One region of the Pantoea sp. ABR1s genome, then DNA from elsewhere that is predicted to be linked to it. Evidence: riboswitches for the same ligand, from Rfam matches in the RefSeq annotation. Region 1 holds a riboswitch; the other holds the start of a gene.
The links. Region 1 has a riboswitch for thiamine pyrophosphate ahead of ACXKZD_RS21705 (TenA family protein). Riboswitches for the same ligand answer to the same signal wherever they lie in the genome.
Positions count from the first base shown of each region.

Region 2: linked by a shared signal. The riboswitch ahead of ACXKZD_RS22995 (FAD-dependent oxidoreductase) and the one ahead of ACXKZD_RS21705 (TenA family protein) in region 1 are both predicted to bind thiamine pyrophosphate.

Region 1 is NZ_JBSZSY010000004.1:111,280-118,505, reverse strand. Features, by position in the region: gene ascF (PTS cellobiose/arbutin/salicin transporter subunit IIBC) at 1-296, shown strand, start outside; gene ACXKZD_RS21710 (6-phospho-beta-glucosidase) at 333-1,763, shown strand; TPP riboswitch at 1,870-1,972, shown strand; gene ACXKZD_RS21705 (TenA family protein) at 2,041-2,742, shown strand; gene ACXKZD_RS21700 (ABC transporter ATP-binding protein) at 2,739-3,479, shown strand; gene ACXKZD_RS21695 (ABC transporter permease) at 3,476-4,237, shown strand; gene ACXKZD_RS21690 (ABC transporter substrate-binding protein) at 4,261-5,196, shown strand; gene ACXKZD_RS21685 (sensor domain-containing phosphodiesterase) at 5,239-7,005, opposite strand; gene ACXKZD_RS21680 (FAD-dependent oxidoreductase) at 7,158-7,226, opposite strand, start outside.
Region 2 is NZ_JBSZSY010000004.1:386,995-394,220, reverse strand. Features, by position in the region: gene ACXKZD_RS23005 (ArsR/SmtB family transcription factor) at 1-14, shown strand, start outside; gene ACXKZD_RS23000 (cysteine hydrolase family protein) at 259-804, shown strand; TPP riboswitch at 868-987, shown strand; gene ACXKZD_RS22995 (FAD-dependent oxidoreductase) at 1,119-2,057, shown strand; gene thiS (sulfur carrier protein ThiS) at 2,047-2,244, shown strand; gene ACXKZD_RS22985 (thiazole synthase) at 2,247-3,005, shown strand; gene ACXKZD_RS22980 (HesA/MoeB/ThiF family protein) at 3,015-3,983, shown strand; gene ACXKZD_RS22975 (ASCH domain-containing protein) at 3,993-4,406, opposite strand; gene ACXKZD_RS22970 (DsbA family protein) at 4,659-5,201, opposite strand; gene ACXKZD_RS22965 (hypothetical protein) at 5,519-5,788, shown strand; gene ACXKZD_RS22960 (sterol desaturase family protein) at 5,937-6,464, shown strand; gene crtB (15-cis-phytoene synthase CrtB) at 6,403-7,226, opposite strand, start outside.

The DNA.
Region 1 (7,226 bases):
GTCTGATCAGTGGTTTTATCTGTGGCGCGGTAGCAGGCATTGGCGGGCTGGCCAGCCACTCCATGGCCTCTCCTGGCCTGTTTACCAGCGTACAGTTCTTCGATCCCACCAATCCCATGAGTATTGTCTGGGTCGGTGCGGTCATGGTGTTGTCTGTGGTGCTGTCATTTGTGCTGACGCTGCTGTTAGGTTTTGAAGATATTCCTGAAACCCAACCCGAAACCAACACCGCACCCGAAAGCGCAACGCAACCTGCGCCCGTTACCGAACGCGCTAACGCGATTAATAGCCACTAAAGGAAAGGGTCACGCTGACCCGGAAAAGAGGATTGCATGTCTGATTCAAGGTTTCCGCAAGGATTTTTATGGGGCGGCGCACTGGCCGCCAACCAGAGTGAAGGCGGCTTTCGTGAAGGCGGAAAGGGCTTAACCACCGTCGACATGATTCCCCATGGCCCGCACCGTTTGCCGGTCAAACTCGGTCTGGAAAAGCGTTTTACCCTGCGTGACGATGAATTTTATCCCAGCCATGAAGCCATCGATTTTTATCACCGCTATCCGGAAGACATTGCGCTGATGGCGGAGATGGGGTTCAGCGTGTTCCGCACGTCGATTGCCTGGAGCCGTCTCTATCCCAATGGCGATGAACTGACGCCCAATCCGCAAGGCATCGCCTTTTACCGCGCGGTCTTTGAGGAGTGCCGGAAATATAATATCGAACCGCTGGTCACGCTCTGTCACTTTGATGTGCCGATGCATCTGGTGACTGAATATGGCTCGTGGCGCAATCGCAAAATGGTCGACTTTTTTGCCCGCTATGCCCGCAGCTGCTTTGAGGCGTTTGATGGCCTGGTGAAATACTGGCTGACCTTCAATGAGATTAATATCCTGCTGCACAGCCCCTTTTCCGGCGCCGGTCTGGTGTTCGAACCCGGTGAGAACAAGGATCAGGTAAAGTATCAGGCGGCCCATCATGAACTGGTCGCCAGCGCGCTGGTGACGCGCATCGCGCATGAAGTGAATCCGATTAACCAGGTCGGCTGCATGCTGGCAGGCGGCAACTTCTATCCCTGGTCGAGCAAGCCGGAAGATGTCTGGGCTGCGCTGGAAAAGGATCGCGAAAACCTGTTCTTTATTGACGTGCAGGCGCGTGGGGCCTATCCGGCCTACGCCGCCCGCGTATTCCGTGAAAAAGGGGTGACGCTTGAGATCGCTGACGGCGATGACGACATTCTGAAAAACAGCGTCGATTTTGTCTCGTTCAGCTACTACGCCTCACGTTGCGCCTCGGCAGAAATGAACGAGCAGAACAGCAGCGCCGCCAATGTGGTGAAATCCCTGACCAATCCCCATGTTCCGCGCAGTGAGTGGGGCTGGGGTATCGATCCGCTCGGCTTACGCATCACGATGAATATGATGTATGACCGCTATCAGAAGCCGCTGTTTCTGGTGGAGAATGGCCTGGGCGCGCGCGATGAGATCGAATCAAATGGCGAGATCAACGATGATTACCGCATCAGCTATCTGCGCGAACATATCCGCGCCATGGGCGACGCAATTGAGGATGGCGTGCCAGTGATGGGTTACACCAGCTGGGGCTGTATCGATCTGGTTGCCGCCTCAACGGGTGAAATGAGCAAGCGCTACGGATTTGTCTATGTGGATCGCGACGACCTGGGTAACGGCACGCTGGCGCGCACGCGGAAGAAATCCTTCTGGTGGTACAAAAAAGTCATCGCCAGTAATGGCGCGGATCTTGAGTGACAACGTCACTTAAAATCTATCGTCATGTTGTTACTGGCGCGACAGCAACGCCGGAACAGAACGCTTATTTCTGCCGTTGTACTCCGGCAGTAATTATCGTATAACCAATGTCTCCGAGGGGTGTCCTGTAATGGGCTGAGATGGCGTAAGCCGAACCCTTTGAACCTGATCTGGGTCATGCCAGCGAAGGGACGGGTCGGCAGATTTTCTGCGTCATCTCCTGCAACATTCCCTGTTCCAGACCGTATGCCCGGATCTCCCTGTTACTGGAGATCCTATGTCACATCCGCTTTTCGACACCGGCTTTTATGGTCGTCTGCGCCAGCAGGCGGGCAGTCAATGGCACGCCTATATCGGGCACGATTTTGTGCGGCAACTCGGTCAGGGCACCCTGCCACCCGCCGCCTTCCGCCACTATCTCACCCAGGATTATCTGTTTCTGTTGCACTTCGCCCGTGCCTGGGGCCTGCTGATCAGCAAACTTTCCGAGCCAGAAGCCTTACGCAGCGCAACGGCATCGCTTAACGCCATCGTCAGCGAACTGCCACTTCACCAGGCTTACTGCCAGCAATGGGGCATCAGCGAGGCGGCTATGGCGAGTGAACCCGAAGCCGTGGAAACGCTCAACTACACCCGCTACGTGCTGGACGTGGGTCACACCGGGGATGCGCTGGAGCTGCTGACCGCGCTGATGCCGTGCGTTGCCGGTTACGCTGAAATTGGCCTGACACTACTGCATGATCCCGCAACCCGCTTTGAGGGGAATCCTTACGCGGCATGGATAGAAAATTACGGCGACGAAGCCTATCTGGCTGGCGTTCGCTCCTCACTTTCACTGTTTGAAACCCTGGCCCGGCAGCGTGCCGGTGAACACCGGTTTCACCCGCTGGCGGAGATTTTTACCACTGCAACCCGGCTGGAAGCCGCTTTCTGGCAGATGGGTCTCAACCATGCTGCCGCCCAGCGGATCAGCTCATGAACCTGCCGTGCAGTCCGGTGCCGCCAGGCATTTCAATTCGCCAGCTCAGCCTGAATTATGGCCAGCAGCCACTCTTCAGCCAGCTTGATCTGGAGATCGCGGGCGGTGCTTTTACCGCTTTACTGGGTGCCAGCGGCGTCGGAAAAAGCAGCCTGATGCGGGTTATTGCTGGTCTGACGCCACCCACCGCCGGGCAGGTCAGCGGCAGCGACGGCCTGCCACTGACCGGACGCATCGCCTGGATGGGGCAACAGGATTTGCTCTATCCATGGCTGACGGTTGAACAAAATGTCTGCCTCGCCAGTCGCCTGAAAGGTGAAAGGGCCGATCGCGACTGGGCGCAGCATCTGCTGATGCGGGTAGGTCTTAGCCATTCTGCAAACGCGCGACCCGCGACACTTTCCGGCGGGATGCGTCAGCGCGCCGCGCTGGCCCGCACCCTCTACACCCGTCAGCCCGTTGTGCTGATGGATGAGCCCTTCTCCGCACTGGATGCACTCACCCGCGCTCAGATCCAGACGCTGGCCGCAGAAGTGCTGGTCGGACACACCGTGCTGCTGATTACCCATGACGCCGCTGAAGCCTGTCGGCTCAGTCACCACATGCTGGTGATCGGTTCTGCGGGAATTGAAACCTGCCCGCCCCTGGCGGGCCAGCCACCGCGGGCTGCAGACGACATACAGGTATTGCAGAGTCAGGCCGGATTGCTGAAGCAGCTGAGCAGGATAGCGGGATGAGATTACACAAAGGTTTTGCCGGTCTTCACCGTGGAGTGATGCTGTTTGCCGGACTGATTGCGCTGTGGTGGCTCGCCACACTGACTTCGGTTCCGGCCTTTCTGCTGCCCTCACCCGCTGCGGTCGCCATCGCACTGTGGCTAAACGCAGGTTATCTCGGCCATCACACTTTGATTACCCTGACCGAGATCGTCAGCGGCATGGCCCTCGGCGTGCTGCTGGGGAGTGTGCTGGCGCTGGGCATGACCTTTTCGCCATGGCTGCAGCGCTGGATGATGCCGCTGGTGATCACCAGCCAGGCGATTCCGGTTTTTGCCCTGGCGCCGCTGCTGGTGCTCTGGTTTGGTTTCGGCATGGGCGCCAAAGTCGCGATGGCTGTCCTGGTAATCTTCTTCCCGGTGACCTCCGCCTTTTTTGATGGCCTGCGTCGCGTCACCCCCGGCTATCTCGATCTGGCTCGCACGCTGGGCGCATCACCTGCAGCGCAACTGCGCCATGTCCGGCTGTTAGCCGCGCTGCCAGCCCTGGGCTCAGGATTGCGGATGGCGGCAGCCGTCGCGCCAATAGGCGCAATCATCGGTGAATGGGTCGGCTCGGCCGAAGGGCTGGGCTACGTGATGCTGAATGCCAACGCCCGGATGCAGAGCGACCTCTGTTTCGCCGCCTTGTTTATTCTGGTGCTGATGACGCTGGCCCTGTGGCTGACCCTCGACATCCTGCTGCGCCGCCTGATTACCTGGGCACCCGAGACACATTAATGACTATACCAATGAGAAAACCCATGACAAAAATGCCTCTGTTTACCCTGCTGTTCAGCGCCACCTTAGCCACACAGGCTCAGGCGATGGAGAAACTGACACTGGTGCTCGACTGGTATATCAACCCCGATCACGCACCCATTATGGTGGCCCAGCAGACCGGCGCGTTTGCGGCAGAAGGGCTGGAGGTTAACATTGTGCCGCCTTCCGATCCGGCGCTGCCGCCGCGTCTGGTGGCAGCAAAGCAGGCGGACTTAGCGATAACCTATCAGCCGCAGCTGCATTTCTTCGCCGATCAGGGATTGCCCTTGATGCGGGTGGGTACGTTGATTAACAGTCCGCTGAACACGCTGATGACGTTAGACGAAACGGTAAAAAAACCGGCGGATTTAAAAGGGAAACGCATCGGCTATTCGGTCAGCGGCATTGAACAGGCGACGCTGGCGACCATGCTGAACCATGATGGCGTTAAGGCCGATCAGGTTAAGCTGGTTAACGTCAATTTCCAGCTCACCAGCGCCCTGATGACCGGGCAGGTGGATGCGGTTATCGGCGGCTATCGCAATATCGAAGCGCTGGAGATGAAACAGCACGGTAAAAAACCGGTAGTCTTCAACGTCGAGGATTATGGTGTTCCGGCCTATGACGAACTGATCATCGTCGCCAACCGTGATGAGGCACACTCGGAGAAAATCAAAAAGTTTTTGCGGGCACTGAAGAAGGGTAATGCGCAGTTGCAGGCGCACCCGGAGGAGAGCTGGCAGGCCTTTGCCCGCGCGCATCCGGAGCTGAACACACCGCTGAATCATCAGGCATGGCGTGCCACCCTGCCGCTGTTTGCCGCCGATCCGGCAAAACTGGATCGCGCACGCTATCAGGCTTACGAGCAATTTCTGTTTGATAACAAGCTGATTAAAAGCATCACGCCGGTTGAGCGCTACGCCACCGGCAGTGAGTAATAAGAGAGCCCGCAACGATCGCTGCGGGCCATTTTCCTGGCATCACTTCTGATAAAGCCAGTGTTCAATATCGCTGGCTGGCAGCGGTTTTGAAAAGAAGTAGCCCTGGATTTGATCGCAACCGTAAGTTTTCAGCAACGTCAGGGTGGCTTCCGTCTCAACGCCCTCAGCCAGCACGGTGTAGTTCAGCTCTTTCAGCATCTGAATAATGCATCTGACGATGATTTTTGATGCATCATCTTCACCCATACGCGAGATCAGGGATCGGTCGATCTTGATCACATCCAGCGGGATATCCTGCAGATAGCTGATGTTACTGTAGCCGGTGCCGAAATCATCCAGCGAGATCACAAAGCCGTGTGATTTAAGCGCTTCCAGCCCGCTGATCGCCACATTGGTTTTAGTGATCAGTTCATTCTCCAGGCACTCAATGCCCAGAATAGAATTGGGTAACTGAGCCGCCGCTAATTTTGCCACCAGCCGATCGGCAAAATCGGGCTTTGCGAAGTCGCGTTCGCTGACGTTGATCGAAACCGGAATCAGATCGTATTCGCGATCCCAGCGCGCAAGCTGCTCAATAGTGTGATCGATAACCCAGTTGGTCAGATCGGAAATCAGGTTGGTTTTACCCGCTAACGGAATGAATTCTGAAGGGAAAAGCTCGCCCCGCTCAGGATGATTCCAGCGGATAAGCGCCTCCAGCCCGACCGTTTTACCGCTTTTGAGACACACTTTAGGCTGCCAGGCCAGGTAAAGCTCTTCGTCTTTATTCAGCGCCTGAGCCAGATCGTTCATGATCATAAAGTCATCGGTGCGCCGCGAGTCGTAACTCTCTTCAAAACACATTGCACTGATGTTCTCATCAACCGCCTCATGCAGCGCGCTCACGGCCTGACGCACCGTTTCATTGGCATCCATCTGGCCCGGTACAAACTCTGTTTCACCGGTAAAGACATCCAGGTCGAGCGTGATATTTTCCGCCAGATCGGCCTTCATGCCCTTAAACAGGTCGATCATGTTATGTGCGGTATAACGACCCGAGTAGGGCTGAACAATAGCAAAACGGCCTGGGGCGAAAGTATAGAGCGTTTCATTCTCCGGAAGATTGAGCCGGTGAGCGACATCCTGCGCCATCTGCTTTAGCAGTTTCTCCATCGGCGCAATGCCCACCGCACGGGAAAGCTCATAGGCGCGAATGATGTCGAGGCAGTCGATAAGAATCAGGCGGAAGCGGCTCTCTGGTGCGACAAGGGTCAGTTGCTGAATATCACGAATCAGACGTGGGCGATTCGGCAGGTGCGTAATGACGTCGGCAAAACCCGCATTGTTCCAGGCATCCAGAAATGAGGTGACCAGCGTAGCCAGTGAGCGCAGCGTAGCGAGTTTCTCATCACTAAAGGGATGTGGCTGGGTGTCGGTGACGCAGAGCGTGCCCAGCACCGCGCCGTCGAGGTTCTGCAGCGAGACACCGGCGTAGAAACGAATATGCGGATCGCCTTTCACAAATGGGTGCGTGACAAAGCGCTCATCCAGTAAGGTGTCATACACCACCAGATGTCCCTCACCATCAATGACGTGGCGGCAAAGAGATTCATCACGGGTCGATTGCTTAAGATCGAAGTTGCGGGACGCTTTAATATATTGGTTATGATCGTCAATAATTGAAATGAAGCTGCCAGAAATACCCAGCACCTGGCTGGCGAGATTAACGAATCTTTCCAGCACCTTATCCCGGGCTTCATCCGGGGACAAAAGTGCCTTGATCGCACTCAGACGTTTTACGTCGCTGCCATTTTGCTCGTTATGCACTGAAACCTCTCCTATGCAGGCGCAAAAATCGAAAATAATTTAGCTCAGGAATGCTCAATTAGCGCCCAATTATCAGATAAATAGCGGCTCAATCTGACAGTACTTTCACAGTGAAACAGTGTCGCATGATATCTGATCGCTGTCGAAATCATTTAACGCTCTTCTTTCATGTGCGCAACCTGCGGCGACTCCGTCCTGAAGCCCAGACCGATAAGGCGTCC
Region 2 (7,226 bases), 270 kb from region 1:
TGCAGGCGCTTTAAAAGCGACGGCGTACAGGGTAATGTAGATGTCAGCGCCATCCTTCTGAGGGTGACTTCACCGAACGCATTAACTCAGGGTCAGAAAATGTTTATGTCAGTTCTGTCTTTCACAACCGTCACCACCACCGCCTCTGGCGGCGGCGTGAGCGACTCTGTGACAGGCACCTGACACAACTGATTCTCACTCCCCGCCGAACCGGACGGGGAGCTGTTCTCCGTTCTTAAAACTGAATGGAGACACGTCATGGTTACATCTGTAAGTGCACTTTTAATTATCGACATGCAGCAGGGCCTTTTTAATGGTCCCGAGGCTCCCTTCGCCGCAAATTCGATCTTGTCGAACATCTCACTTCTGATTACTAAAGCCCGGGCTTCTGCCGTCCCCCTCTTTTTCGCACGACATATCGGCCCGGATGATTCCCCTTTTAACGAGCAAAGCCCGCTGACGCGCCTGATCCCGGAATTGCAGGCTAACCCGCAGAGTGATGTCGTCTTCACCAAAAGATATCCCAGCTGTTTCAGGGATACTGGCCTGCAGCTTCAGCTGAAGCAAAAGGGCATTAAGCAACTGGTGATTGCGGGGATGAAAACGGAGTTCTGCGTTGATACTACCTGTCGGGCAGCCCCGGAGCTGGGTTTTAACGTCGTACTGATTTCCGATGCGCACACCACCGTCGATAATCCCCACCTCTCTGCGGAGAAGATTATTGCGCATCACAACCAGACGCTGGCGGGCCCCTTTGTGACGCTGGCAACCGCAACTGACTGGCATTTCGGTTCTGCCGGTTAAGTCCGATTTTCTGACCCGGTTCCATGCAGTCTGCTTGACGAAGCTGTCTGCTTAACTTACAACTAAACCCGTCAGGGGAGTCTCGCCAGAGAGACTGAGAGGCTAATAGCGCACCGCGCGGCTTAGCGACCCTTAGAACCTGACCCAGTTGATACTGGCGTAGGAAGACGGGTATCTCATCAGATACTTGCCGCAGGGGCGCATTCGCAACGTTCCTGCCTTTTCCCTCTGTATCACGGGTCTTCGTTAACTGATAACGAGGCCAAATTGAAAAATCTCATCCTGAATCTTTCTTTTCCTGTCCGGTGGATACCATGAGCCGCTGGTCGGTGCTCGGCAGCGGCGTTGCCGGGCTTTGTGTCGCCACGCTGCTGCTGGAGCGGGGAGAAACGGTCGAAGTTATTACTCAGCCTGACTGCCGTGCGGCCTCGCACTGGGCGGGCGGCATGCTCGCGCCCTGGTGTGAAGCAGAAAGCGCACCGCCACAGGTGATCGAATGGGGCCAGCACGCGGCCAGCTGGTGGGCGAAACGCGTTGATGGCGTGGAACAGCAGGGCACGCTGGTGGTTGCTCCGCCGCGTGACAGCCGCGAACTGACGCGCTTCGCCAGCATGACGCAGCAGCATCAGTGGGTCTCTCCCGGTGACATTGAACCCGCACTGGAAAACCGCTTTGCCCGCGGCCTGTTTTTCGCCGCAGAGGCGCATCTCGAACCGCGCCGCGCCTTGCAGCAACTGCGCGAAAAACTGCAACAGGCTGGCGTCCTCTTTCACAGCGGTAAACCCGGCGGCAAAATCATCGACTGCCGTGGCATCCACGCCTCCGATCGGCAGCCAGCCCTGCGCGCCGTGCGGGGCGAAATGGTGATCCTGCACACATCCGACGTACAACTCTCCCGTCCTGTCCGGCTGCTGCACCCGCGCTTTCCCTGCTATCTGGTGCCGCGTGCCGGAGGCCACTTCATGCTGGGTGCCACTATGGTGGAAAGCCACGACAGCAGCCCGATCAGCGCCCGGGCGATGATGGAATTGCTCAGCGCCGCTTACAGCCTGCATCCGGCACTGGCCGAAGCGCGGATCGTGGAGAGCGGCACCGGTCTGCGTCCTGCTTACCGGCAGAACCTGCCGGAAGTCCGCTACGAAAATGGGCGTTTCTCACTTAACGGCCTCTACCGCCACGGCTTTTTGCTGGCCCCGATCATGGCTGAAAAACTTATGCTGCAACTGACTCAGGAGATGACTCATGCGCGTTGAACTGAATGGACGCACGATTGAAACCAGCGCAACGACGCTGGCGGAGCTTATGGCGGAGCAGGAGATCGATCCGCGGACCGTCGCCACCGCGCTGAACGGGGAGTTTGTACCGCGTAGCCGCTATGCCGGCCAGCAACTTGAGGCGGGCAACCAGCTCGAAATCCTGTCACCGATGCAGGGAGGTTAACCATGTTCTATCAATTTACTCCGCAATCCCGATTTCTGCTCGGCACGGCCGGTTATCCGTCACCGGACATTCTGCATCAGGCGATCAACGCGTCAGGCGCGGAGATTATTACCGTCAGCCTGCGACGGGAAGGCAGTGAAGGCGGCGCTTTCCGCACGCTGCTGCAACAGCTCAACAAACGTATTCTGCCGAATACGGCAGGCTGCCACACGGTGAAAGAGGCGGTGACGACGGCGCAGATGGCGCGTGAACTGTTCGACACACCGTGGATCAAGCTGGAGGTGATTGGCCATGCCGACACGCTGCAGCCCGATCCTTTTGCGCTGGTTGAAGCCGCGCGGATTCTCTGCGCTGACGGGTTCCAGGTGTTTCCCTACACTACGGAAGATCTGATTGTCGGCGAAAAATTGCTGGAAGCGGGCTGTGAAGTGCTGATGCCCTGGGGCGCGCCGATCGGCTCCGGCCAGGGGCTGCGTAATATCGAGGGACTGCGCGCTATGCGTGCGTGGTTTAAAGATGTGCCGCTGATTATTGATGCGGGCATTGGCGCGCCTGGCCAGGCGGCTCAGGCAATGGAGATGGGTTTCGATGGCGTGCTGCTCAACACGGCGGTGGCAAAAGCGCGCGATCCGGTGCGTATGGCGGGAGCCTTTGCTGCTGCAATCCACGGCGGACACGAGGCGTTTCAGGCGGGATTGATGGAGCAGCGCGACATGGCGTCTGCTTCTACGCCTATTTTTGGTCTGGCACAATTCAGTTAAGGAGCAGCGATGGAGCGTTATCAGCGACAGACGATGTTGCCTGAGATTGGTGAAGCGGGGCAGCAGCGGCTGAGCAGGGCAAGGGTGCTGGTGGTGGGGGCGGGCGGGCTTAGTGCAACGCTGCTGCCGTTACTGGCAGGCGCGGGTGTGGGATTTATCCGTCTTTACGATGGCGATCGGGTTGAACTGCACAACCTCCACCGGCAGACGCTGTTTGGCGTCGCCGATGTTGGTCAGTCCAAAGCAATCTGCGCTCAGCGTGCGCTGGCGCAGCGCAATCCTGACTGTCGCGTTGAGGCGCATCCACACGCGCTAAGCGCCAGTCAACTGCCGCAGGCGCTGGAGGGAATCGATCTGGTGGTGGATGCGGCGGATAACTTCGCTATTACTTATCAGCTCTCCGATGTCTGTTATCCGGCAGGCCTGCCGCTGATCTGCGCTTCGGTGCTGGGACGCAAAGGCTATGTTGGCGGATTCTGTGGCGGTGCGCCTGGCTATCGCGCGCTGTTCCCGCAGCTGCCCACGGCCTCGGGTAACTGCAATACGGCAGGCGTAATGGGACCGGCGGTAGCGACGCTGGGCGCAATGCAGGCACAGATGGCGCTGAGCGTATTGTTAAAACTGACGCCATCACCGCTCGGCTGCATGATCCACTGTGACTTTGTTGACTGGCATATCAGGCAGTTTCGTTTTGATGACGCACCTGAACCTGACGCGCCCGGCACGCCCTTTATCGATCGGGCCATGCTGATGGAGGATGATTGCATAGTGGAGTTGCGCAGCCTGGAAGAGGCACCGGTCAGTGTGGCCGAGCGGGTGGTGCGAATTCTGCCGCAGCAGATAGCGGCCTGGCAACCGCCGGTCAATCAGCGTGTGGTACTGGTGTGTGCCAGTGGCATGCGCGCAGCCCAGGCGGCTGATAACCTTGCCGCGCGGGGGATTGCGCGGCTTGCGCTGATGGCGGCAAACACGCTGTAACGTGCCGGTTTAGACTACCTCGACCAGCTGGAACGTCTCGAAGATCAGCTCCATTTCGCTGTGAAAATAGCCAGCGCGCTCGAAGTAGCGCTGATGTTCCTGACGCCAGTGGTCGAGGCTCAGATCGCCTTCACCCTCCAGCATCGCCATCTCTGGCGTGACGCGATCAAAGCGCGTCAGGAACAAGCCGGTAGTGCGGATCACGCAGACGGGCTGCTGTTCGCCGTTGAGAACAATGCTGTAACCGCCCGGTTGAGGCAATGCTTCCTGATCCTGCCAGCTCCGCAACGACCCGCAGGTGGCCACTTTCTTACCGGCAATAATCAGCGTTGCGAGCTCGCTGGCTAATTCCGGGGAGTCACCAAATGCATCTGTGAAGGCACCCGGATATTTGTCCTGCAGTTGTTGCAGCGTCATCGTCATCAGCAAATCCTCAATGAATTAGGCGTGCTGGCCCGGCGTAACGTCAGGTTATCGCCATGCAGGCCAGCGGTGCCGTTAAAATGAACAACAGTAGCGGCTTTATTCCCACCGTCTGCTGCTGATAGCGGTACAGCTTAACCGGCCTCCACATGGGAAAACAGGCTTAATTATCAGGATATTGAGTTTGCGCGTGAGTGGGGTCGCAAAGGAGAGACTCAGTCTGGCGCGGCCAGGCACAGCCGCGCACTAAGATTAACGAATCAGAAAGCTTGCCCAGTGCGCTATATCGTCACCGCTGCTGATTTCGGGCTGTACCAGACCGTTAACCATAAAGGTTGGTGAAACGTGAATGCCGTTCTGACGGGCATACTTGCAGTGCCATTTAATGGCGTTCTGCAGGTCGGGCTGATCAAACGCGGCGCTGGCATTCACGCCGCTGTAATCTTTAAGGCGGGCGAGGATCTGATTCGGCGTGGCATCGCGGTTCGGACCGGTACAGTGATCGGTGAACTCAAACTCTTCACGATGATCGGCCACCGCCTGCATCACCTTTTTCGCGGCCTCTTTACTTTCGCAGGCGGCGGCAAGGATATAGCGCACTATCAGCCCGGAATAGAGGTGCCACGGCTGTGATTGCAGACGGATCTTCAGGGTGATGTTCTCTTCACCCGCGTGCGCCAGTAACGCGTCGAATTTATTGAAGGCGCGCACCGAAAAAGGACAGGTGGGTTCCAGAAAGACTTCAAATATCTCAGGGCCGTGGCCCCATACCAGTACATCAGCGTGCTGACTCATCGACAACTCCTTGAACATTAACGAGACGGGAAACCTGTTTACCCTGGCAAATCCCTCTGACATCAGCCAGTTAAGAATCAGCTGCAATTGTTACAAAAAACAGCAATCAGCTGATGAGTCGCGTGTAATACGCGACAGGCAGGTCCATTAGTCGTTAGAATTGCCAACTTTGGCATTTTCAACTGCTGGCACGGCGTAGCCGCCCACGAACAGCTATAGTTGTCAGCAGTGTGCAATCTTTTGCAGGATGCAGCCATTTAAGCTGTTTCACTGCTGTTTGTTTGCCCGGAGCTGATAAGCGTTAGAAGAGGTTAATTTTGCATACCGATCTCACCTGGAAAACTCTCCATCACGTCATCAATCAGACGATCTCTGACATGCTTGACGAGCAGCAGACCATTGATGTGTTATCACTGCGCGCCCGCCTGCATGAACTGGCTGAAAAAGAGGAGGATGAGGTCATGCTGCTCTGTTACTGGCAGGCCAGCAAAATTCTGATGCGATTACCCACGACCGTCACAGCCAGTCAGTTAATGACCGCGGCACGCCACGCTTTTCGTACCCCGCTGAATCACGATCTGCTTTAAAGGCTGCGTCCTACACAAATATCAGGATGGTCCTCACTCAAGCTTCAACAGCGTGTTCCCTTATTTTTCTCCTGAACACTGTTTTCCCCAATCTCTGTTAAAATTGAACCTCTGCGCCACTTTGCAGGATGCATGTTCGGGAGAAACTATGTTGTGGATTTGGAATGCCCTGATTGTTCTGGTCACTGTTATCGGAATGGAGATAACGGCTGCACTGGCGCACAGATACATTATGCATGGCTGGGGTTGGGGCTGGCATCTGTCACATCATGAACCGCATAAAGGCTGGTTTGAGGTTAACGACCTCTATGCCGTAGTATTTGCCGCTCTGTCGATTTTGCTCATTTATCTGGGCAGAACGGGTGTCTGGCCCTTGCAGTGGATCGGCGCGGGTATGACGCTCTACGGCCTGCTCTATTTTATTGTGCATGACGGCCTGGTGCATCAGCGCTGGCCATTCCGCTATGTTCCGCGCCGGGGTTATTTACGCAGGCTTTATATGGCGCACCGCATGCATCATGCGGTACGAGGCAAAGAGGGCTGTGTCTCGTTTGGCTTTCTTTACGCGCCGCCGCTGTCAAAACTGCAGGCGACGCTGCGAGAACGTCATGGCGTTAAACGGGGCGCTGCCAGAGATCAGCGGAGCGTGGAGCGTGACGCGCCACCCGGGAAGTAACCGCCTGACCCGATGCCGCCACCAGCAGTGCCAGTTTCTCTGGCGTGCTGGTGGACTGGCGTTGCTCCCACGCCTGTGAACCCGCCTGAACCACCTTCATACCGATTTTACGATAGACCTGCTGCGCGGTAGCAATCGCCCACGCTGAACGCAGCGGTAAACCCGGCAGGCCAGCCGACGCCGATCGATAATAGGGCTCCGCTGTTTCCACCAGCCGACGGGCGACGCGGCTGAGTGCCTGGCGATTTTGCGGTTCGGCCAGATTCTCTCGGGTCAGCCCCTCTTCAGCCAGCCACGCAGCGGGCAGATAGCAGCGTCCCGCTTCAGCATCTTCAACGATATCGCGCGCAATATTGGTCAGCTGAAACGCCAGACCGAGATCGCAGGCGCGATCCAGCGTGGCGTTGTCGCGTACGCCCATAATCTGCGCCATCATCAGGCCAACCACTCCCGCAACGTGGTAACAGTAACGCAGCGTATCATCCAGCGTCTGATAGCGTGTCTCATGCACGTCCATCGCAAATCCCGCCAGATGATCAAAAGCGTAAGCAGGCAGAATATCGTGCGCCATTGCCACCTCCTGAAAGGCCGCAAAGGCGGGCTCATGCATCTGGGACCCGGCATAGGCCTGACGCGTTTTCATCTCCAGCTGCGCCAGGCGCTGTTCGGCGGATTGCAGCGATGGCGTATCGTTGCTGAATCCCAGGACCTGATCGTCAATCACATCATCACAGTGACGGCACCAGGCGTAGAGCATCAGCA